Regions from separate parts of the Brachybacterium netajii genome, predicted to be linked through region 3. Evidence: predicted binding sites of a transcription regulator. Region 3 holds the regulator's gene; each other region holds the start of a gene.
What was found. Region 3 encodes LexA, which represses DNA repair genes until DNA is damaged. Its sites were predicted from a motif close to TCGAACANNTGTTCGA; they were not measured.
Positions count from the first base shown of each region.

Region 1: uvrA (excinuclease ABC subunit UvrA) is a predicted target of LexA. The motif match lies at 2,549-2,564, and genes of this name have one in related genera.
Region 2: ACXET9_RS08995 (Rv2578c family radical SAM protein) is a predicted target of LexA. The motif match lies at 4,692-4,707, and genes of this name have one in related genera.

Region 1 covers NZ_JBSYXB010000002.1:187,650-194,893, reverse strand. Annotated here, with positions in the region: gene uvrA (excinuclease ABC subunit UvrA) at 1-2,519, opposite strand, end outside; gene ACXET9_RS04615 (MBL fold metallo-hydrolase) at 2,965-3,621, shown strand; gene ACXET9_RS04610 (bifunctional 3'-5' exonuclease/DNA polymerase) at 3,678-5,411, shown strand; gene ACXET9_RS04605 (hypothetical protein) at 5,713-6,042, shown strand; gene ACXET9_RS04600 (hypothetical protein) at 6,162-6,632, shown strand; gene uvrB (excinuclease ABC subunit UvrB) at 6,663-7,244, opposite strand, start outside.
Region 2 covers NZ_JBSYXB010000003.1:394,757-402,000, reverse strand. Annotated here, with positions in the region: gene ACXET9_RS09005 (glycosyl hydrolase family 95 catalytic domain-containing protein) at 1-1,053, shown strand, start outside; gene ACXET9_RS09000 (glycoside hydrolase family 43 protein) at 1,164-3,302, opposite strand; gene ACXET9_RS08995 (Rv2578c family radical SAM protein) at 3,484-4,683, opposite strand; gene ACXET9_RS08990 (hypothetical protein) at 4,851-6,536, shown strand; gene ACXET9_RS08985 (hypothetical protein) at 6,569-7,063, opposite strand; gene ACXET9_RS08980 (hypothetical protein) at 7,196-7,244, opposite strand, start outside.
Region 3 covers NZ_JBSYXB010000001.1:298,631-305,874, reverse strand. Annotated here, with positions in the region: gene hflX (GTPase HflX) at 1-1,284, shown strand, start outside; gene ACXET9_RS01325 (ATP-dependent DNA helicase) at 1,403-3,379, shown strand; gene lexA (transcriptional repressor LexA) at 3,409-4,170, opposite strand; gene ACXET9_RS01315 (peptidoglycan-binding protein LysM) at 4,341-4,802, shown strand; gene nrdR (transcriptional regulator NrdR) at 4,874-5,335, shown strand; gene ACXET9_RS01305 (HelD family protein) at 5,529-7,244, opposite strand, start outside.

The sequences.
Region 1 (7,244 bases), on a different contig from region 3:
CCGCCGGAGAGCGTGGTGGCGCTCTGCCCGAGGCGCACGTACCCGAGGCCGACGTCGACGAGGGTCTGCAGCTGGCGGCGGATCGCGGGGACGGCGTCGAAGAACTCGAGCGCCTCCTCGATCGGCATGTGGAGCACCTCGGCGACGTTCTTGCCCTTGAAGTGGACCTCGAGGGTCTCCCGGTTGTACCGGTTGCCGTGGCAGACCTCGCACTGGACGTAGACGTCCGGCAGGAAGTTCATCTCGATCTTGATCGTGCCGTCGCCCGAGCATGCCTCGCAGCGCCCGCCCTTGACGTTGAAGGAGAAGCGGCCCGCGGTGTAGCCGCGCACCTTCGCCTCCGTGGTCTGCGCGAACAGGGTGCGCACGCGGTCCCACACGCCCGTGTAGGTCGCGGGGTTCGAGCGCGGGGTGCGGCCGATGGGCGACTGGTCCACGTGCACGACCTTGTCGAGGTGCTCGAGACCGGTGACGCGCTTGTGGCGGCCGGGCACGATGCGGGCGCGGTTGAGCTCCTTGGCGAGCACCGCGTACAGGATGTCGTTGACGAGGGTCGACTTCCCGGAGCCGGAGACGCCGGTGACCGCGGTGAGCACGCCGAGCGGGATGCTGACGTCCATGCCCTGGAGGTTGTTGGCGCGGGGGCCGACGACCTTCAGCATCCGGTCGCGGTCGATCGGTCGGCGCACGGGCGGGACGGGGATGGCGAGCTCGCCGCTGAGGTAGCGCCCGGTGAGGCTCTCGGGGTTGCGCTTGAGCTCCTCGACGGAGCCCGAGTGCACGACATGCCCGCCGTGCTCGCCGGCGAGGGGGCCGATGTCGACGATCCAGTCGGCGGCGTTGAGGGTGTCCTCGTCGTGCTCGACGACGATGAGGGTGTTGCCGAGGTCCCGCAGCCGCGTGAGCGTCGCGATGAGCCGCTCGTTGTCGCGCTGGTGCAGGCCGATCGACGGCTCGTCGAGCACGTAGAGGACGCCCACGAGACCGGAGCCGATCTGCGTGGCCAGGCGGATGCGCTGGGCCTCGCCGCCGGAGAGGGTCCCGGCGGCGCGGGCGAGGGAGAGGTAGTCGAGCCCCACGTCGAGCAGGAAGCCGAGGCGCGCGCGGATCTCGCGCAGGACCTCGTCGGCGATGGCGGCATCGCGCACGCCGAGCCGCAGGTCCTGGGCGTAGGCGAGGGCGTCGCGGATGGACATGTCGCAGACCTCGGCGATCGAGCGTCCGCCGACGGTCACCGCGAGCACCTCGGGGCGCAGGCGCGCGCCCTTGCAGGCCGGGCAGGGGACCTCGCGCATGAACTGCTCGTAGCGCTCCTTCGCCCAGTCGGACTCGGTGTCCGAATGGCGGCGGTCGAGGAAGCCCATGACGCCCTCGAAGCCCGTGGAGTAGGTGCGCTCGCGACCGAAGCGGTTGCGGTACTTCACGTGGACCTTGTGGTCCTTGCCGTGCAGCAGCGCCTCGCGCGCCCGTTCGGGCAGCGCCCGCCACGGGACGTCCATCGAGAAGGACAGCTCCTCGGCGAGGGCGGTCATGATCTCCTGATGATGGTCGGAGGAGCCCATGGTCCAGGGGGCGATGGCGCCCTCGGCGAGGGTGAGGTCCTCGTCGGGGATCACGAGCTCGGGGTCGACCTCGAGGCGCATGCCGATGCCGGTGCACTCGGGGCAGGCGCCGTAGGGGGCGTTGAAGGAGAAGGTCCGCGGCTCGATGTCGTCGATCGCGATGGGGTGGCCGTTGGGGCAGGCGCGCTTCTCGGAGAAGCGGCGGCTGCGCTCGGGATCGTCCTCCTCGCGGTCCACGAAGTCGACGACGAGGATGCCCTCGGCCAGGCGCAGGGCGGTCTCGACGGAGTCGGTGAGGCGGCGCCGGGAGTCGGGCTTGGCGGCGAGACGGTCGACGACGACCTCGATCGTGTGCTTGAACTTCTTGTCGAGGACGATCTCCTCGTCGAGGCGCCGCACCGCACCGTCGACGCGGGCGCGCGCGTACCCCTGGGAGCGCAGCGAGCTCAGCAGGTCGGCGTGCTCGCCCTTGCGGCCCTGGACGACGGGGGCGAGCAGCTGGAAGCGGGTCCCGGCAGGATGCCGCTCCTCGTCGAGGAGCTCGTCGACGATCTGCTCGGCCGAGGACGCGCTCACCTGCTCGCCGCACACGGGGCAGTGCTGCACGCCGGTGCGCGAGAACAGCAGACGGAGGTAGTCGTAGACCTCGGTGATGGTGCCGACGGTCGAGCGCGGATTGCGGTTCGTGGACTTCTGGTCGATCGACACCGCCGGGGAGAGGCCCTCGATGAGGTCGACGGCGGGCTTGTCCATCTGCCCGAGGAACTGCCGGGCGTACGCGGAGAGAGACTCCACGTAGCGCCGCTGCCCCTCGGCGAAGATCGTGTCGAAGGCCAGGGAGCTCTTCCCCGAGCCCGACAGGCCGGAGAACACCACCAGCCTGTTGCGGGGGATCTCGATGTCGACGTTCTTGAGGTTGTGCTCCCGCGCTCCGCGGACCACCAGCGTTTCAGTCACCGGCCCATCCTAGGCACGCCACCCCCTGTTCGAACAGACGTTCGCAGAAGGTCGTTCCTCACTCCCCCGGCGTGCTGCTCCCCCGGGCCTCCGGGCGCCGGGGGCGGCCGCTCGTCCCGGCGAGCGCGGCCTGCGCCCCGGCGAGCGAATGCGGCGTCGGCGAGCGCATGCGCGGCCGACGGTGCAGACTCGACCGACGGTTCCGAGGGGGCGGTGGACCATCGGCGGCTGCGGCGAGGGGCGGCGGGCAGGGCGGGATACTGGGTGCATGACCGAGCATCGCCCGTCCGCTCCCCTGTCTCCTCTGTCTCCTCTGTCTCCTTCGGCCGGCTCCCCTGGCGTTCCTGCCTCCTCCGGTTCTCCTGTCGCTGCTGTCTCCGGGTCTGCGGATGCTGGGGCGTCGTCGGCGCCGGCGTGGCATGTCGCTGCGCATGGGGAGTCTGCGGTGATCGAGCGTCCGGGTCTGACGGTGCGCAAGGCGTCGGTGGGGCCGATGGACAACGATGCGTATCTGCTGACGTGCACAGCGACGGGCGAGCAGCTGCTGGTGGATGCGGCGGCGGAGCCGGAGCGGCTGCTGGCGCTGGTGCGCGAGGGGTCGGGGCGTCTGGGCACGGTGGTGACGACGCATGCGCATCACGATCATGTGGGGGCGCTGGCGGAGGTGGTCGCGGCGACGGGGGCGTCGACGGCGGCGGGGGCGGAGGATGCGCCGGAGATCGCGGTGGCGACGGATCGTCTGCTGGGGCAGGGGGATGTGATCGTGCTGGGTGTGCAGCGTCTGGAGGTGATCGCGCTGCGGGGGCATACGCCGGGGTCGGTGGCGCTGCTGTGGGAGGCGGATCGGTCGGGCGCGGCGCTGGAGGGCGCTGCGGCGGTGGATGTCGCTCCCCTGCTGTTCACCGGTGACTCGCTGTTCCCCGGAGGCGTGGGGAAGACGGATCGGGATCCGGTGCGGTTCGCGCGGTTGCTGGCGGATGTGGAGGAGCGGGTGTTCTCGCGGCTGCCGGATGCGACGGAGGTGCATCCGGGGCATGGGGATGCGACGACGCTGGGGGCGGAGCGTCCTGCGCTGGGCGCGTGGCGCGAGCGCGGCTGGTGAGCCTGCGGGAGCCGTCGGGAGTCCCGGGGCAGTCGTCGGGGTCCGGCTCGGGGGCGGTGCACTGGTGCGTCCTGGGCCGGGCCGACGACGGTCGGACGGCTCTGGTCGATCTCGCCGCTGACGGGACGGAGAGGGGGCGGGTCGCGGTCACGGCGGAGGAGCTGCCGGCGGAGGTCGCGCTGCGGGAGCGCGCGGGCGGGGCGACGGGGGCGCCGCGGTGGGTGTGGAGCGATGCGGCGGCCTGGTATCCGCGGCTGCTGGCGGCGGGGGTGACGCTCGAGCGCTGTCATGATCTGCGGCTGGTGCACATGATCCTGCGCCATGCGAGCGCGGTGGAGAAGGGGGCGATGCAGGGGGCGGTGCAGTGGGAGGTGCCGCTGGAGCATCTGGCGGAGGGGCGTCCGGCGGAGGCGGCGCTGTTCGAGCTCGACGGCGGGACGGCGCGCCCCGGGGATGTGCCCCATGGGGTCGAGGAGGCGCTGGCGGAGCTGCGTCGGCAGCTCGCGGCGATCGCGGGGTCGTCGGCGCCGAGCGCGCTGCGGCTGCTGGTGGCGGCGGAGTCGGCGGGGGCGCTGGTGGCCTCGGAGATGCATGCGGCGGGGATCCCGTGGGATGTGCCGGAGCATGATCGGATCCTCGCCTCGCAGCTGGGTCCGCGGCCGTCGTCGGGTCAGGCGCCGGTGCGGATGGTGGAGGCGGCGGCGGAGGTGCGCTCGGCGCTCGGGGATCCGCTGCTGGTGCTGGATTCTCCGCCGCGGGTGCTGCGGGCGCTGCGTCGGGCGGGGATCGATGTCGCCTCGACCTCGCAGTGGGAGCTGATGGAGCATGAGCATCCGGCGATCGAGCCGCTGCTGCGGTACAAGAAGCTCTCGCGGCTGCTGACGGCGAACGGGTGGACGTGGATCGACGAGTGGGTCCACGAGGGTCGGTATCGGCCGGTGTATGTGCCGGGCGGGGTGGTGACGGGGCGGTGGGCGTCCAGCGGCGGCGGGGCGCTGCAGATCCCGCGGCAGCTGCGTCCGGCGCTGCGCGCGGATCCGGGGTGGCTGCTGGTCAGCGCGGATGTCTCGCAGCTGGAGCCGCGGGTGCTGGCGGCGATGGCCGACGATGCGGCGATGATCCGTGCGGGCGCCGGGAAGGACCTGTATTCGGGGATCGTGGAGGCGGGGATCGTCGCGACCCGGCAGGAGGCGAAGGTGGGGGTGCTGGGCGCCCTGTACGGCGGGACCACCGGGGACAGCGGCCGGGTGGTGCCGCGTCTGCGGCAGAGCTTCCCGGCGGCGATGGCGCTGGTGGACGGGGCGGCGGGGGTCGGCGAGCGCGGCGGCACGGTCTCGACGTGGCTGGGGCGCTCGTCTCCGGAGCCGGAGCCTGAGTGGCGGGCGCTGCAGGCGTCGGCGTACGGGAGCGATGCCGATCCGCGGGAGCAGGACCGAGCACGGCGGATCGCGCGGGACCGGGGGCGGTTCACGCGGAATTTCGTGGTGCAGGGGACGGCGGCGGAGTGGGCGCTGTCGTGGATGGCGGGGCTGCGGCTGCGGCTTGCGGGGTTCGCGCCGGTGCCGGCGGAGCGGGCGGCGGTGCCCTCGGGTCCGGTGTTCTCGCGGCGAGCGCATCTGGCGTTCTTCCTGCACGACGAGGTGATCGTGCATGCGCCGGCGGAGCAGGCGGAGGCGGCGGCGGACGCGGTGCGGGCGGCGGCGGAGGCGGCGGGGCGGCTGCTGTTCCCGGGCAGTGCGGTGGAGTTCCCGTTGGATCTGGTGATCGGCGAGCGCTCCGCGGAGAAGTGACGCTCCGACGCCTCTGCCTCTCTGCTCCCCTGCCCCCAGCCCCCCGACCCTCGACTCTCGACCCTCAACTCTTGACCTAGGCTCTTCGCAAGGGGAATCGAGCAGGAGGGGGAACGAGATGGGTGCGCAGGATGCGGGGGCACGAGACGGCGATCTGCGGGCGGGCGGTCCGACGGCGCGGGTTGCGGGGGCTCCGGGGGCTGGGTTGCCGTCGCGTCGGCGTCTGCTCGCCGTGATGGCGGCAATGCCGGTGGCGGCGGTGACGGCGCCGGGATGCTCGCTCCTCGGGGGCGAGGAGCCCGTGATCGCCTCTCTCCGCGTGGTGATCTCGGATTGGACGGGGTGGTCGGAGGAGCAGCCCGAGCCGGTGACGGTCGACCTCGAGGCCGAGGAGGGGGACGTGCTCGATCTGGGGGAGGCACCGTTCGGCGTGGTGCTGACGGTGACGCGGCTGACGGCGGAGCGGCTGACGCTGACCTCGAACGATCCGCTCTCGGAGCGGTCGGAGGGCGGGGGCATCGATCTGCGGACGAAGCAGACGACGTTCCGCGTCGACCGCGGCCGGACGATCGAGATGACAACGCCGACGATGGACGCGGGCACCACGTTCGCCGTCACCTATCTGGACTGACGCCGCCGAGGGCGCAGGCGGGAAGGGCGGTCCGCACGTGGCGCATGGGGACTGCTCCCCATGGTCGGCGGTGAGGGGCGTGGCTACGCTCGCTTCCGGGGACGACCTCGAGGAGGGCGATGATGACGACGACCGCGGAGCCCGCCATGATCGAGCAAGCATTCGATCGCCGCTCCCTGCTGGCCCTGCCGCTGCTGGGGGCCGGGGCGCTCGCCCTGAGCGGATGCTCGACGATCACCGGTCTCCTCCCGGTCGGGAGCGCCACCCTGACCATCGTCTCCGCCGGGTGGACGGGCTGGTCCATCGAGCAGCCGGACCCGGTGACCAGGATATTCGTGGTCGCCGAGGGCGATGAGGTGGCCGACCCGGGCGGATCCACCCGGATGGTGTTCACGGTCGTGGAGATCTCCCGCGCGGGCCTCCGGCTCCGGTCGACCGAATCCTTGGCGCCCTTGCGCCCGGACGCCTTCGACGTCGACTGGAACACGCCGTCGGTGACGGAGTTCGACATCCCCGTCGGCGAGGAGCTGCGCATGGGCACCCCGAGCCTCGACGGCGGCACGAACTACACCTTCAGCGTCGAGCTCTGAGGGGCGCGGAGCGGCGACGATCCGTGCCGGTCAGGAGGACCGCTGCACCCGCCGCAGCTCCTTCTTCAGCTCGGAGACCTCGTCGCGCAGGCGCGCCGCGACCTCGAAGTTCAGCGACTCGGCCGCCTGGTGCATCTGGGCGGTCATCTCGTCGATCATGCCGGTGAGGGCGCCGACGGGATCGTCACCGAGGTCGACCTGGCGCCCGGAGACGGCGTCGACGGCGTTCGCGCGGGCCCGGTCGCGGGCGACCCGCTCCTTGCCGGAGCGGTAGTCGGTGGCCATGAGGGTGTCGGTGTCGATGTCCTCGCGGGCGAGCATGTCGGTGACGTCGGCGATCTTCTTGCGCAGCGGCGTGGGGTCGATGCCGTGCTCGGTGTTGTAGGCGATCTGCTTCTCGCGGCGCCGGTTGGTCTCCTCGATCGCCGCCTGCATGGAGTCGGTGATCCGGTCGGCGTACATGTGGACCTCGCCGGAGACGTTGCGGGCGGCGCGGCCGATGGTCTGGATGAGGGAGGTGCGCGAGCGCAGGAAGCCCTCCTTGTCGGCATCGAGGATCGCGACGAGGGACACCTCGGGCAGGTCCAGGCCCTCGCGCAGCAGGTTGATGCC
Region 2 (7,244 bases), on a different contig from region 3:
GGCGGGCTGTGGCTCGAGCGGGAGCTGGATTCCCTCGCCTCCTTCAGCGGAGAGGATCCGCGGGAGATCGCCGCGCGGCGTCTGCCGGCGCTGCTGCAGGCCGCGGAGTTCGCGCTCGACCTCCTGCACGAGGGGCCGGACGGCACCCTCGTCACCTTCCCCTCGACCTCCCCGGAGAACGAGTGGATCGACGACGACGGCCGTCCGGTCGCGCTCACCGAGTCCTCCGGCATGGACCGCTGGCTGCTGCGGGAAGTGCTCGAGTCGCTCGTGGCGAAGGCGGAGCTGCTGGGCGCGGACGACGACGCGGCCCAGGGCGAGGACCCGAACGGGGGCCGGGACGAGGACCCGATCGTCGGCCGGGCCCGGTCGGCGCTCGAGCGGATCCCCGGACCGCGGATCGGGGCCGACGGGCGGATCCTCGAATGGCACCGCGATGGCGTCGGCGAGGTCGAGCCGACCCACCGTCACGTCTCCCACCTGGGCTTCGAGTATCCGGGCGGGCAGCACCTCGCCCCCGAGCTGTCGGCGGCGGCGGCCAGCTCGATGGTCGCCCGCGGCGATGAGGCGACCGGCTGGTCGCTCGCCTGGAAGACGGCCCTGTGGGCCCGTCTGCACCGGCCCGACAAGGTGCAGGCGCTGCTGGAGCTGTTCCTGCGCCCCGCCGAGCTTCCCGACGGCTCCGAGCGCAGCGGCCTCTATCCGAACCTGTTCTCCGCGCATCCGCCGTTCCAGATCGACGGGAACATCGGCATCGTCGCGGCGATCGCCGAAGCCCTCGTCCAGTCCCATCGCGGGGAGATCGAGCTGCTGCCCGCCCTCCCCGCAATCATGGCCTCCGGCTCGGTCCGCGGACTGCGCGCCCGCCCGGGCATCGAGATCGCGATGACCTGGGCCGACGGCCGGATCACGGCGCTGATGCTGCGGGCCGTCGGCCCCGGCGCCCTCGGCGAGCACCGCGTGCGCGTCGGCGGGGCGACGGGCGCGGGCGGCGTGCGTGTCGCGCTCACCGACCTCGAACCGGTGGAGGTCGACCCCGCCCTGTTGGGCTGAGCGGCCGCAGTGCACAGAGCGACAGGCGAGGGCGAGGGGCGACGGGCGAGGGCGGCGCGCGAACCGGCGGCCGAGGGCGGCGGGCCGCGCCCGCCCGCCGCCCGTCGAACTCAGGACTTCTCGACGAGCACCCAGCTGACCTGGACGTCGGGCGAGAGCGTCGGGTGGATGACGAGGTCGATCCCGCCGTCCTTGGGGACGTCGACCTCGAGGGAGACGACCTCCGGGGTGGTCGGGAAGCGCTGCGCGGCGATGACGACCTCGCCGTTCAGGCTGACGCTGGCCTCGCGGTCGGTGCCCGCCCAGCGCTCGTAGAAGCACACGTGGACGGTGTGCCTTCCCTTCGCGAGGGTCTCGAAGCGGTAGCGGAGGTCCTGGCCGGACTTCGCGTAGCGGAGCGTGTAGTCCATGGACTCCTGCTCGGAGCCGGCGGGGGCGCTCGATCCCGTGTAGCCCCAGATCGCGCCGGTCGCGGCCTCGCGCCCGTACTCCTGGTCGGCCGCCTGGTTCCGGATCGTGCCGGCGGCGATGTCGCGGATGGCGAGCCAGTCGTCGGTCTCCTTCCCGCCGGCGTTGACGAGGTACTGCACCTTCTTCGGCACGACGAGCACGGGGCGGGTGAAGGTCAGGTCCTCCTCGGTCCCGGCGGCCGCGGCCGCGATGGTGCCGACGGCCGTGGTGATGCCGGGGCGGTCGAGGTCGCCGCCCCAGGAGACCTTCACCCGGCGGGTCGTGCCGTCGCGGTCGAGCACGACTCTGCCCGGCAGCGAGGACGTCTTCCCCGGTCGGATGTACTCGGGCATCGTGACCTCGACGTCGAAGCGTGGCTGCTCCTCGAGGTCCTCCCAGCGCCAGGTCTCGCGCCACTCGATGGACATCGAATCGCCCTCGCCGAAGAGGATCGGCAGCCACACGTAGGGCGCGGCCTTGAGGTCCGACGGCGTCCAGCGGTCCCCCATGTAGACGAACAGCCCGCGCTCGGCGTCGATCGGCAGCACATGGGTGGACTGCGAGCGGAAGGTCGTGCCCGCCTCATCGCCCATGCAGGGGTTCCCGTGGTCGGTCCACTCGCCGAGGATCTCCGTCGCCGTGGCATAGCTCGCGGGGTTCGGGTCCCAGCCCGTCGCCCCGGAGGTGATCAGCACGTACGTCCCGCCGCGCTTGAACAGGGCCGGGGCCTCGCGGTGCGCGCCGATGTAGGGGCGGATGAAGTCGACGCCCTTGACGGCGTCCTCGGGGCCGGTCGCCAGATAGGTGTAGTCCGCGTCCAGGCGCGAGATGAACAGGGAGTAGTTCTCCTCGCTCGAGTAGATGATGTAGGCGGTGCCGTCGTCGTCGCGGAACACCGTCATGTCGCGGGCCATGCCCGGGTTCGCGGGATCGTAGTTGTCCTCGCCCTCGGGCGCGACGTGCAGACGGTAGCTGTCGATCCAGCGGAACGGGCCCGTCGGCCCGTCGGAGACGGCGACGCCTGCGCGGGCCTTCGCGTACTGCGCGGTCGAGGTCTCGCTGGGACCGTCGGCGTGGACCCACATGACCCACTGGCCGGTGGTCTCGTTGTGCAGCACCTTCGGGCGCTCGAGGATCGCCATGGCGACGCTCTCGCCGGGGACGGGGACGGTGCGCAGATCGCGCAGCACGGCCTCGCGCTGGGCGTCGTCGTACTCGCCGTAGAGGCCGACGAAGTACTCGTCCTCGTCGAGCTGCGCATCGGTCTCCAGGGTCCGCAGCGCGAGCCCCTCGTCATCCCAGTCGTAGAGGTTCCGCGAGGAGTACACGTGCACGCCGGGGCTGCTGGCGTAGCCGTTGGAGCGGTCCTCGCCGTACCAGTAGTAGATGCTCCCCTGCTCATCCTCATGGGCGACGATCTGGCCGCCGTGCGCCTGGATGAGCTCGCCGGAGGTGTCGGTCCACGCCTGCCCGGGCGCGAAGGGGCCCGAGTCCGGGGCCGGGACCGGAGCGGCCGGGGCGACGGCCGCCCCGGGCGCCGCGGGGGCGGCGGTCGTCGGCGCGGCGTCGGCCCGGCTCGCGCCGACGAGCAGCGGCGCGGCGATCGCACCGGCGCAGGCCGCGCCGAGCAGGGCGGTGCGTCGGCTCATGCCGAGCGGGGCCGCGGTCGCGGCGGCCGACGGGCGAGCCGCGGGGGACGGCGAGGCCGCGCGCAGTGCGGCCGACGGGCGCGCTGCGGCCGACGGTTCCTGCGCGGGGAACGGAGACGGCGAAGGGAACGGCGAAGGGGCATGCGTCATCGGATGGCTCCTCAGGGGTCGCGACGGTCCGCCGCATCGTCGCGGCAGACCGGCACCACTTATCTCAACCCTTTATATAAGTGGTGCGCGCCACACGGTATCGGCCCGGCGGCCTCTCGTCCAGGAGGTTCCACGGATCCGGCCGCGCCGCACGCCCGTCGGGACGCCGAGCGGGAGCCGGTCAGAACAGGGAGGGCTGCGGCATCAGGTCGAGCGCACGCGGGCCCGCCACCAGCGCGGATGCTTCCGTCGGCCCGACCAGCCCCGTCAGCCCCGCCGGCCCGACCGCACTCGCTCGCGCGGCCGAGGCCGCACGGAAGGACGCCGCGCGGCGCACCTCGGGCTGGTCCTCGTCCTCGCGGGCGTCGAGTCCGTGGCGGGCGAGCAGCGGCAGGATCCTCCGGCTCAGATCGCGGCGGTAGCCGGCGGGCGCATAGTGCTCGCGGCCGTAGAAGCGGCGATAGCCGGTCGCGAGCTCGGGATGCTCGCGCTCGATCCAGGCGAGGAACCACTCCTTGGCGCCGGGCCGCAGATGCAGGGCGCCGAACTCGACGCGCACGGCCCCGGCCTCGGCGATGCGGGCGAGGGCGTCGTCGAGCTGCGCGGTGGAGTCGGTGAGCCACGGCAGGATCGGCATCATGAACACGGTGACGCCGAAGCCCGCGTCGGCCGCGGCCCGCACGGTCGCCAGGCGCGCGGCGGTGCTGGGCGTGCCCGGCTCGACGGCCTTCTGCAGCGCATCGTCGACGATCGCGATCGACATCGCGAGGCCGACGGGCACCCGCCGGGCCGCCTGCTCGAGCTGCGGCAGATCACGGCGCAGCAGCGTGCCCTTGGTCAGGATCGACAGCGGCGTGCCGGAGTCGGCGAGCGCGGCGATGATCCCGGGCATCAGCCGGTAGCGGCCCTCGGCCCGCTGGTAGGGGTCGGTGTTCGTGCCGAGGGCGACGTGCTCGCCCTTCCAGGAGCGGCGGGCGAGCTCGGCGCGCAGCACCTCAGCCGCGTTGACCTTCACGATGACCTGCTGGTCGAAGTCGGCCCCGGCGTCGAGATCGAGGTAGCGATGGCTGCTGCGGGCGAAGCAGTAGACGCATGCGTGCGAGCAGCCGCGATAGGGGTTCACGGTCCAGCGGAAGGGCATGGGGCTGGACTCGGGCACCTTGTTCAGCGCGGACTTCGCGAGGACCTCATGGAAGGTGACGCCCTGGAACTCGGGCGCCCGCACGCTGCGCACGAGGCCCGCGAGGGAGAGCAGCGCGGGGGCCTGCTGGTCGGCCCGCTCGCTGGCCGGCTCGTCGGCCCGCTCGTCGGCCCGTTCGTCGGCCCGTTCGTCGACCTGCGCGTCCGCCTGCTCGTCGACCCGCTGTCCGCTCCACCGCATGCCGACAGTCGAACATTCGTTCGATACGATGTCAAGGCGATGTCCGACTCGCCATCGCCGCCTCGACAGGGCACAGTGAGGCGGGGGTCGCCGCGTCATGCCGTCACCCCGTCATGCCGCCGCACTGCCCCCATCGCCGCCCCCATCATCGCTCCCGAGAGGACCGCATGCTCCGTCTCCCCCGTCCCGCCGGCTCCGCCCTCTCCCGCGCGCTCCGCGCGTCGGCCGCCCTGCTGGCGACGTCGGCGCTGGTCGGGACGCTGGGAGCCTGCACGCTCCCGGGGGATGCGCTCGCGGTCGACGTCGTCGACACCGCACCGGCGTCGACCGTCCTGCCGGACGAGGACCCCGCTCGCGCCGCGCTCCTGCTCTCATCCTCGCTGTTCGTCGCGTCCGACGGCGCGATCGTCGCGGCGGAGGCGAGCTCCGACGCTGTCCCAGGCCTGGCCGCGCTCGCGGCCGAGACGGGCCTCCCGCTGCTCCTCGGCACCGATGCGGAGGTCGCGGCCGAGCTCGAGCGCCTGGGCGCGACGACGCTGATCACCGCGGAGGGCGAGGACGCCGCGGCGCTCGAGTCGGCCCTCGAGTCGACGTTCGGGACGGCCATCGAGGAGGCGGGCGGCGAGGACGTCGACGTGCTCGCGGTCGACCCGTCGGCCGACGACGCCGCGGCATCCCTCCCGGACGTCGAGCGGGAGGGGACCTCCGCCGCGCTCTCGCTGCTCGTCGACCCCGAAGCGAGCGATGCCGAAGCGAGCGACGCCGGGGCGAGCGACGCCGGGGACGCGGAGGCGTCCGGACCGGGCGAGGATCCAGCGGCGCTCGCGCGCGTCGTCGCCTCCGCGCAGGTCCGCGCGGCCGGCGGGAGCATCGCGGAGATCCCGGGCGGGGACCCGGGCCTCGACTCGACGACCGTCGCGGCGACCCGGGAGGCCGCGACCGCGGACCCGTCGAGCGGGATGCTCGCCCTCGGGGAGTCCTTCGGCGACACGAGCGGCGCCGACGCCGCAGGCAGTGCCGCGGCCTGGACGAGGGTGCTGACCATGGCGATCACCGCGCCCGAGCTGCCCGGAGGCGGCACCAGCATCTTCCCCGGGCGCCGCATGGTCGCCCTCTACGGCACCCCCGGGGTGCCCTCGCTCGGCGTGCTCGGCGAGCAGGACGTCGACGCCTCGATCGCCCGCGTGAAGGACCTCGCCGCCGAGTACTCCGCCCATTCCGACGAGGAGGTCGTCCCCGCCTTCGAGATCATCACGACGGTCGCCTCCGACCAGGCCGGCTCCGACGGCGACTACTCCACCGAGCTCAGCATCGACACGCTGCGCGAATGGGTCGACGCCGCGGGCGAGGCCGGGGTGTACGTCGTGCTGGACCTGCAGCCCGGCACCACCGACTTCCTCACCCAGGCGAAGCTCTACGAGGACCTGCTGAAGGAGTCGCACGTCGGCCTCGCGCTCGACGCCGAATGGCGCCTGAAGCCCGGCCAGCGGCACCTCGAGCAGATCGGTTCGGTGTCGATCGAGGAGGTCAACGAGACTGCCGCCTGGCTCGCGGACCTCACCGCCGAGAACGGCCTCCCGCAGAAGCTGCTGATCCTCCACCAGTTCAGCCTGTCGATGATCACCGACCGGCAGGACCTCGACACCTCGCATCCCGAGCTCGCGATCTCGATCCACGCCGACGGGCACGGCACCCCGGACGCGAAGCTCGAGACCTGGCGCGCGCTGCAGCGGGACCTCCCCGACGGCGTCCGCATGGCCTGGAAGAACTTCTACGACGAGGACACCCCCACCTTCACCCCGGAGGAGACCTTCGCAATCGACCCGAAGCCCTGGTTCGTCTCGTACCAGTAGGCACAGCCCGCGCGCCGGCGGCATCGCCCGGGTCAGGCGGCGCGGAGGTGGGCGAGGACCAGCCCGACCGGGATGGACACCGCGGTCAGCACCAGCGCGGCCCGGAACACCCACAGCAGCCACACGGGACCGGCGGCCCGGCGGCCGACGGCGCGGAGCATCAGCACCATCGTCACCACGAGCAGCGCGCCGCCCGCGTCGACCAGCAGCGGCGTCCCCAGCACCGTCCCGCCGATCACGGCGAGGCCGCCGACGTTCCAGGTCAGCAGCTCCGTGGCGAGGACGCCTCGGCCGGGAGCACGGTCGGCGAGACCCTGCTGCGCGATGCCGAGCACCCCCTGCATCACGCCGCCGACGAGCACCTGGAAGGCCGCGGACCAGGAGCCGTGCTCGAGGCCGAGCGGGCCGGTGATCGCCGCGGTGAGCCCGCCGGTGATCACCCAGGCCAGGGCGAGGAGACGGAAGGGGAGGTCTCCGCGGGCAGGGCTCGCGGCGGTGGCGGCGGTGGCGGCGGAGGGCTCGGTCATCCCTCCATCCTGCGCCTCGCCACTCCCGGATCGCGCAGTTCTCGGCCGGATGTGGCACGGGCCCCAGCGATCCGTCCGTCGGCCGCGGCCGGCGTGCCGGCGTGACCCGCCGGCGCCGCCCCGGGCCGCGCGTCAGCTGAAGGAGACGCCGAAGATCGTCGAGCAGGCGACCAGCAGGACG
Region 3 (7,244 bases):
ACCGAGGTCGAGTACCGCCAGCTGCGCCTCGAACGGGTCGTGCTCGCGGGGCTCTACACCTCCGGGAACGTCGAGGAGGCCGAGAACAGCCTCCGGGAGCTCGCGGCGCTCGCCGAGACCGCCGGCTCCGAGGTGCTCGACGGCATGCTGCAGCGGCGCGCGCACCCCGACCCCGCGACCTTCCTCGGCCGTGGCAAGGCGCAGGAGCTCGCGGAGGTCGTCGCCGAGGTCGGCGCCGACACGGTCATCGCCGACGGCGAGCTCGCCCCCGGCCAGCGCCGCGCGCTCGAGGACGTCGTCAAGGTCAAGGTCATCGACCGGACCGCGCTGATCCTCGACATCTTCGCCCAGCACGCGAAGTCCCGCGAGGGCAAGGCCCAGGTGGAGCTCGCGCAGCTCGAGTACCTGCTGCCGCGCCTGCGCGGCTGGGGCGAGTCGATGTCCCGTCAGGCGGGCGGTCAGGTGGGCGGCGCCGGGGCCGGCATGGGCTCGCGCGGTCCTGGCGAGACGAAGATCGAGCTGGACCGGCGGCGCATCCGCGACCGCATGGCCAAGCTCCGCCGCGAGATCAAGGCGATGGCCCCGGGCCGCGAGGCGCAGCGCGCCGACCGTCGGCGCAACCGGATCCCGTCGGTCGCGATCGCCGGCTACACCAACGCGGGGAAGTCCTCGCTGCTGAACCGCCTCACGGGCGCCGGCGTGCTGGTCGAGAACGCCCTGTTCGCGACCCTGGACCCGACCGTCCGTCGCTCCCACACGCCCGACGGCCGCGAGTTCACCTACGCGGACACCGTCGGCTTCGTCCGCCATCTGCCCACGCAGCTGGTGGAGGCCTTCCGCTCGACCCTCGAGGAGGTCGGCGGCTCGGACCTGCTGCTCCATGTGGTCGACGTCTCCCACCCGGACCCCGAGGGGCAGATCCGCGCCGTCCGCACGGTGCTGGGCGAGCTCGAGGGCTTCGACGTCCCCGAGATCGTCGTCCTGAACAAGGCCGATCTGGCCTCGCCGGAGACGATCGCCCGCATCCGCAGCCAGGTGGAGGAGTCCGCCGTGGTGTCCGCGCGCAGCGGCCAGGGCATCGAGGAGCTGCGCGAGCTCATCGCCGAGCGGCTCCCGCGGCCCGACGTCGAGGTCGACCTGGTCGTCCCCTACTCCCGCGGCGACCTCGTCTCCCGGGTGCACACCTCCGGCGAGGTCCTCGCCGAGGAGCACCTGGCGGAGGGCACGCACCTGCATGCCCGGGTCGACGAGGCGCTCGCCGCCGAGCTGCGCGGCGCCGCGTGACCGAGGGCGCCTTCCCGGGAGCGCGTCCCGGGAAGGCGGGCCGCGGTCCGACGGCTACCCTGGATCGGTGACTCCCGCCGCCGCCCCGACCGCTTCGACCGCGGAGCTCGACGCCCTCATGGAGGCGGCTGTCGCCGCCGTCGGAGGCAGCCCTCGCGAGGGCCAGAGCGCCATGGCGCGGGCCGTGGGCACGGCGATGGAGGGCAGCCGGCACCTGCTCGTGCAGGCCGGCACCGGCACCGGCAAGTCCCTCGCCTATCTCGTGCCCGCCCTGCATCACGCGGTCACGACGGGCCGGCCCGTCGTCGTCTCCACCGCGACGATCGCGCTGCAGACGCAGATCGTGCGCAAGGACCTCCCGCGACTCGTCGAGGCGCTGGCCGAGCATCTGCCGCGGACCCCCACCTTCGCGCTCCTCAAGGGGCGCGCGAACTACCTGTGCCGCCACAAGCTCGATGGCGGCTACCCGCTCGACCTGGATGCCGGAGCGCTGTTCGCCGAGGTCCGCGTCGACCCCTCCCAGGGCGGCGGCACGGAGAAGCTGGGGGAGCAGGTGCGACGCCTGCGGGACTGGGCGGAGGACACCGAGACCGGGGACCGCGACAGCCTCGAGTCCGCCGTCTCCGACCGTGCCTGGCGCCAGGTGTCCGTCACCGGGAACCAGTGCCTGGGCAGCACCTGCCCGATGGTCGAGGACTGCTTCGCCGAGCGCAGCCGCGAGCTGGCCCGGGAGGTCGATCTGATCGTCACGAACCATGCGCTGCTGGCGATCGACGCCTTCGACGGCCACGGGATCATCCCCGACCATGACGTGGTCGTCTTCGACGAGGCGCACGATCTGGTCTCCCGGGTCACCGGAGCGGTCACCGAGGCGCTGGTTCCCGGCATGGTGCGAGGCGTCGTGCGGGACCTGCGCTCGCTGGGCGTCGCGGCCACCGCCCTCGACGACGCCGGCGAGGAGCTCAAGGAGTCCCTCGACCAGATGGCCGACGGGCGCGTGATCGGCGAGCTCCCGCCGCGGCTGGGCGATGCGATCACCCAGCTGCGGGTCCAGGCCCGCACGGCCCATTCCGATGCCAAGGAGGCGGGGGAGGACGGATCCGTCGCCACCGCCGGGGCGCGCAAGGCCGTGCGCGCCTCGCTGCAGGAGATCATCGACGTCTGCGAGCGCCTCGCGGCGCCCGACGAGGACGACGTCGTCTCGGTCTCGCGCTCGCAGGCGACCGGTCGCTCCAGCATCCAGGTCGCGCCGATGAGCGTCGCCGGCGCGATGCGCGGTGCGATCCTCGAGGACCGCACCGCGGTGCTGACCTCCGCGACCCTCGCCCTCGGCGGGCGCTTCGAACCGCCTGCCGGAGAGGTCGGTCTCGCGCGCGCCGGACGGACCGCGGTGGACGAGCTGCCGGCGTCGGCGGACCGCGGCGCGTGGGCCGGACTGGACGTCGGCAGCCCCTTCGACTACCCGCGCCAGGGGATCCTCTACGTGGCGCGGCATCTGCCGGCGCCCGGTCGCGACGGCCCGGCGCTCGCGATGCTCGACCATCTCACCGAGCTGATCGACGCCTCCCACGGCGGCGCGCTGTGCCTGTTCTCCTCGCGACGCGGAGCGGAGCTCGCCGCCGAGCATGTGCGCGGGCGCCTGTCCCTGCCGATCGGCGTCCAGGGCGAGGACTCGATGGCGAACCTCGTGCGGGACTTCCGCGAGGACGAGGACTCGAGCCTGTTCGGCACGCTCACCCTGTGGCAGGGGGTCGATGTACCCGGTCCCGCCTGCCGCCTCGTGACGATCGACCGCATCCCGTTCCCGCGGCCCGACGACCCGCTGACCTCCGCGCGCCAGGAGCGGATCTCGGAGCGCGGGGGCAACGGGTTCATGGGCGTGTCGGCGCAGCATGCGGCCCTCCTGCTCGCGCAGGGCGCCGGGCGCCTCATCCGCTCGCAGGACGATCGCGGGATGGTCGCCGTCCTCGACGCGCGCCTCGCGACCGCCCGCTACGCCGGCTACCTGCGGGCGGCGATGCCGCCCCTGTGGTCCACCACGGATCCTGACGTCGCGCTCGGCGCCCTCCGCCGGCTCAGCGGGACGGGCGCCTGAGGCCGGGCGCGCGCCGGATCAGACGGAGCTCAGACGGAGCGCAGGACCGCCACGACCTTGCCGAGGATCTCCGCGTGGTCGCCCAGGATGGGGGCGAACGAGGGGTTGTGCGGCATGAGCCAGACGTGGCCGTCCCGCTGGGCGAAGGTCTTCACGGTGGCTTCGCCGTCGATCATCGCGGCGACGATCTCGCCCTTCTCCGCGGTCTGCTGACTGCGCACGACGACCCAGTCGCCGTCGCAGATCGCCGCATCGATCATCGACTCGCCGACGACCTGCAGGAGGAACAGGTCGCCGTCGCCGACCAGGCGGGACGGCAGGGTGAAGACGTCCTCCACCTGCTCCTCGGCCATGATCGGGACGCCCGCGGCGATGCGGCCGACGAGCGGGACCGCGACCGAGGGCCCGCCGGGCGCGGGCTCGGGGAGCCCCTGGACGATCTGCGGCGCGGCCGGCGGCAGGTCCTCCTCGGCGGCCTCCGCGGGGAGCACCACCTCCATCGCGCGCGGCCGCTTTGGGTCCCGCCGCAGCAGGCCCTTGCGCTCGAGCGCCTGCAGCTGATGGGAGACCGAGGACGACGAGGTGAGGCCGACGGCGTCGCCGATCTCGCGCATGGTCGGGGGGTATCCGCGGCTCGCGATCGAGTCCTGGATCGTCTCGAGGACGAGCCGCTGGCGCGGGGTGAGGGAGGCGAGGGGCGAGGGGGAGTCCGAGGCGCCGGCCCGCGATCCCCCCGCACCGCCGACGACCTTGAGTCTCGGCTCCTGGCGGCGTCGGGTGCTCGGGGTCATCGTGAGGGCCTCCCTGGCTTCGTCTGTCGGACCTGCGCGGTTCCGTGGTCCGTGTTCCCAGGGTAGGCGGGAGCGACCGGATCGCCAAACATGTGTTCGAGGTGGGTCTTGCGTGTCGCTGCGGCCTGACCTACGCTCGCACAAAGGTTCGATCGAACAGGAGTTCGGAAATGCAGACGCACATGACCATCCCGACGCCCGTCGGGACCGCTGCGCAGCAGGCGCGGATCATCGCCCTTCCCGTTCGCCGCGAGGCGACGAGCACCTTCGCCGAGCAGACGGAGGCGTCGTCGGCCCCGCAGGCTCGTGCGCATGTTCGACTGGAGATCACGGCCCGGGGGCGGACGGTCGTCACCGTCCTCGCCTTCCTGCTCGGGCTGCTCGTCGCGACGCTGCTCATCCTCGTCCTGGACGTGCCGAGCGCCCTCGCCGGCCAGGAGGCGGGGGAGGGGGAGGTCGTCACCGTCGCGCAGGGCGACACCCTCTGGGGCTATGCCGAGGAGTTCGCCCCCGAGGGCGTGAGCGCGCAGGAGTACATCGCCGAGGTGCGGACCCTGAACCATCTCCCCACCGGCCGGGTCACCGCCGGACAGTCCATCGTGCTCCCCTCCGCGGAGTCGCTCGGGGACTGATCGTCGATGCCGAGCAGGTGCCGCTATCACATCCCTCGGCCGCCCGGGGGAACGCCCGGTATCCTTGGGGGATGCACTGCCCCTTCTGCCGCCATCCCGACTCGCGCGTCGTCGACTCCCGCACGTCCGACGACGGGTCGATGATCAAGCGGCGCCGTCAGTGCCCGAACTGCTCGCGTCGCTTCTCGACGGCCGAGACCGCCTCGCTCTCCGTGATCAAGCGATCCGGTGTGAGCGAGCCGTTCAGCCGTGCCAAGGTGATCTCCGGGGTGCGCAAGGCCTGCCAGGGGCGGCCGGTGAGCGATGACCAGCTCGCCGTCCTCGCTCAGCGCGTCGAAGAGGACATCCGTGCGAGCGGACAGGCCGAGATCGAGGCCCACGGGGTGGGGCTGGCGATCCTCCAGCCGCTCCAGGAGCTCGATCTCGTCGCCTACCTGCGCTTCGCGAGCGTCTACCAGTCCTTCGAGTCCCTCGAGGACTTCGAGGCGGCGATCAGCAGGCTGCGCGCCGAGGGTGCCGAGCTGTCCTCCTGAGCGTGTCGTCCATGCAGGTCATGCCCTCGCACCGAGCACCTTCGCCGAGAGTGTGATCGACTTCTCACCTTCACCGCATCAGGAGGTTCGGAACGTCGGACCTGTGCGTAAGATGTTCGACGTGCGCCGCTGAGGTGCACGCCGGATCGGCGGTCGTGGAGGGGAAGCCACGGCCGCCGATCCTCGTTCCCGGTCAGGCGCCCTCGACGGCGACGTCGGCCCTCTCGGCCGCACCCTCCGGCAGCGGCCGGGCATGCACGAGCCCCAGATGGGTCGTCGGGCGCGTCATCGCGACGTAGAGGTCGCCGGCGCCGTGCTCCTCGACCAGCTCGGCCGGCTCGACGACGACCACCGCATCGAACTCCAGCCCCTTGGCGTCCTTCGCCGTCATCACGGAGATCTCGTCGTCGACCCCCGAGGAGCCCGCGCCGACCGCGGCGGCTCCGGTGGCGTCCTGGAGCGCGAGCACCTGGCTCGCGATCCGGTGCGGCGCGACGATTACGGCGATGCGGCCGATGCTCTGCCCGTGCAGCTCGGCGACCTCCGCGGCGGCGGACGACTCGAGCTGCTCGGCGCGGACGGGCGTGATCCGCGCGTCGCGATCGCCGATGCGCACCGAGGTGACCGTGGTGACGGGGAGCCGGTGCGCGCGCGCCATGCCGAGCGCATGCCCCATGATGCGTGCAGGAGTGCGGTAGTTGACCGTCAGGCGCTCGACCTGGAGGCGGTCCTGGATGTGGGGTGCGAGGGCGGCCTCCCAGGAGTCGGTGCCGGCCGCGGAGGACGTCTGCGCGACATCCCCGACGACGGTGAAGGACTTCGTCGGGCACCGGCGCATGAGGGCCCTCCAGCTCATGGGGGAGTGCTCCTGCGCCTCGTCGACGACGACGTGGCCGTAGGTCCAGGAGCGCTCGGAGGCGGCGCGCTCCGCCAGCGTGCGTCCGTCGCGGACGCGGTTGACCTGGTCGGCGAGGTCCTCGGCGCGGACCATGCCGGAGGTGTCGAAGCTCTCGAGCACCTTGCGGGCGTAGTCGACGTCGGCCTCCCGGCGCTCGGCGGCGTCCCGGGCGCGTGCCTCCTCCGGGGCGGAGTCCTCGCCCAGGATCTCGGCGACCTCGTCCAGCAGGGGGACGTCCTCGACGGTCCAGGGGGCGTCCTTGGACCGGACCAGCAGGTCCACGCGGTCGGCGAGCGAGCGCGGAGCGGCGGCGCGCAGCCGGTCCCGGCGCGAGAGCAGGATCCGCAGGAACCCCTGCGGGGTGTACGGGAGCCAGGCGAGGTTGAGCTCGCGGCGGACGTCGGGATCATGACGGAGATCCGCGAGGATGTCCGGTCGGTCCTCGGGTACGACGGTGCGACCGGCGGCCTTCAGCGCCGCTTCGTAGCGCTCGGCGAGACGGTTCAGGGCGGAGCGGACGAACACGGCGCGGGCGGAGTTGTGGGGCTTGTGCGTGGAGCGCGCATCGCGGCGGGCGGAGCGCACGTCCTCGCGCGTCAGCACGATGTCGGTGCCGTCGATGCGGAGACGGACATCGCGCGCGGGCACGCGCTGACGCTGCTTGACGGCCCGCGTGAGCAGCTCGGCCATCGCGGCGTCCCCCTTGACGCGGGCGACGGCGTCGTCGTCGTGCTCGGTCGTCTCGACCCCGGGGAACAGGGTGCCCGGCGTCATCATGACGACCCCGGATTCGCCGAGGCTCGGCAGCACGCGCTCGATGTAGCGCAGGAAGCCCTGGGTGGGCGCCATGATCAGGACGCCGGTGTGCTCGAGGCGGCGGCGGTGCGTGTAGAGGAGGTAGGCGGCGCGATGGAGGGCGACGGCGGTCTTGCCCGTGCCGGGGCCGCCCTGCACGACGAGCACGCCCCGGTTCTCGGAGCGGATGATGCGGTCCTGCTCGCCCTGTATGGT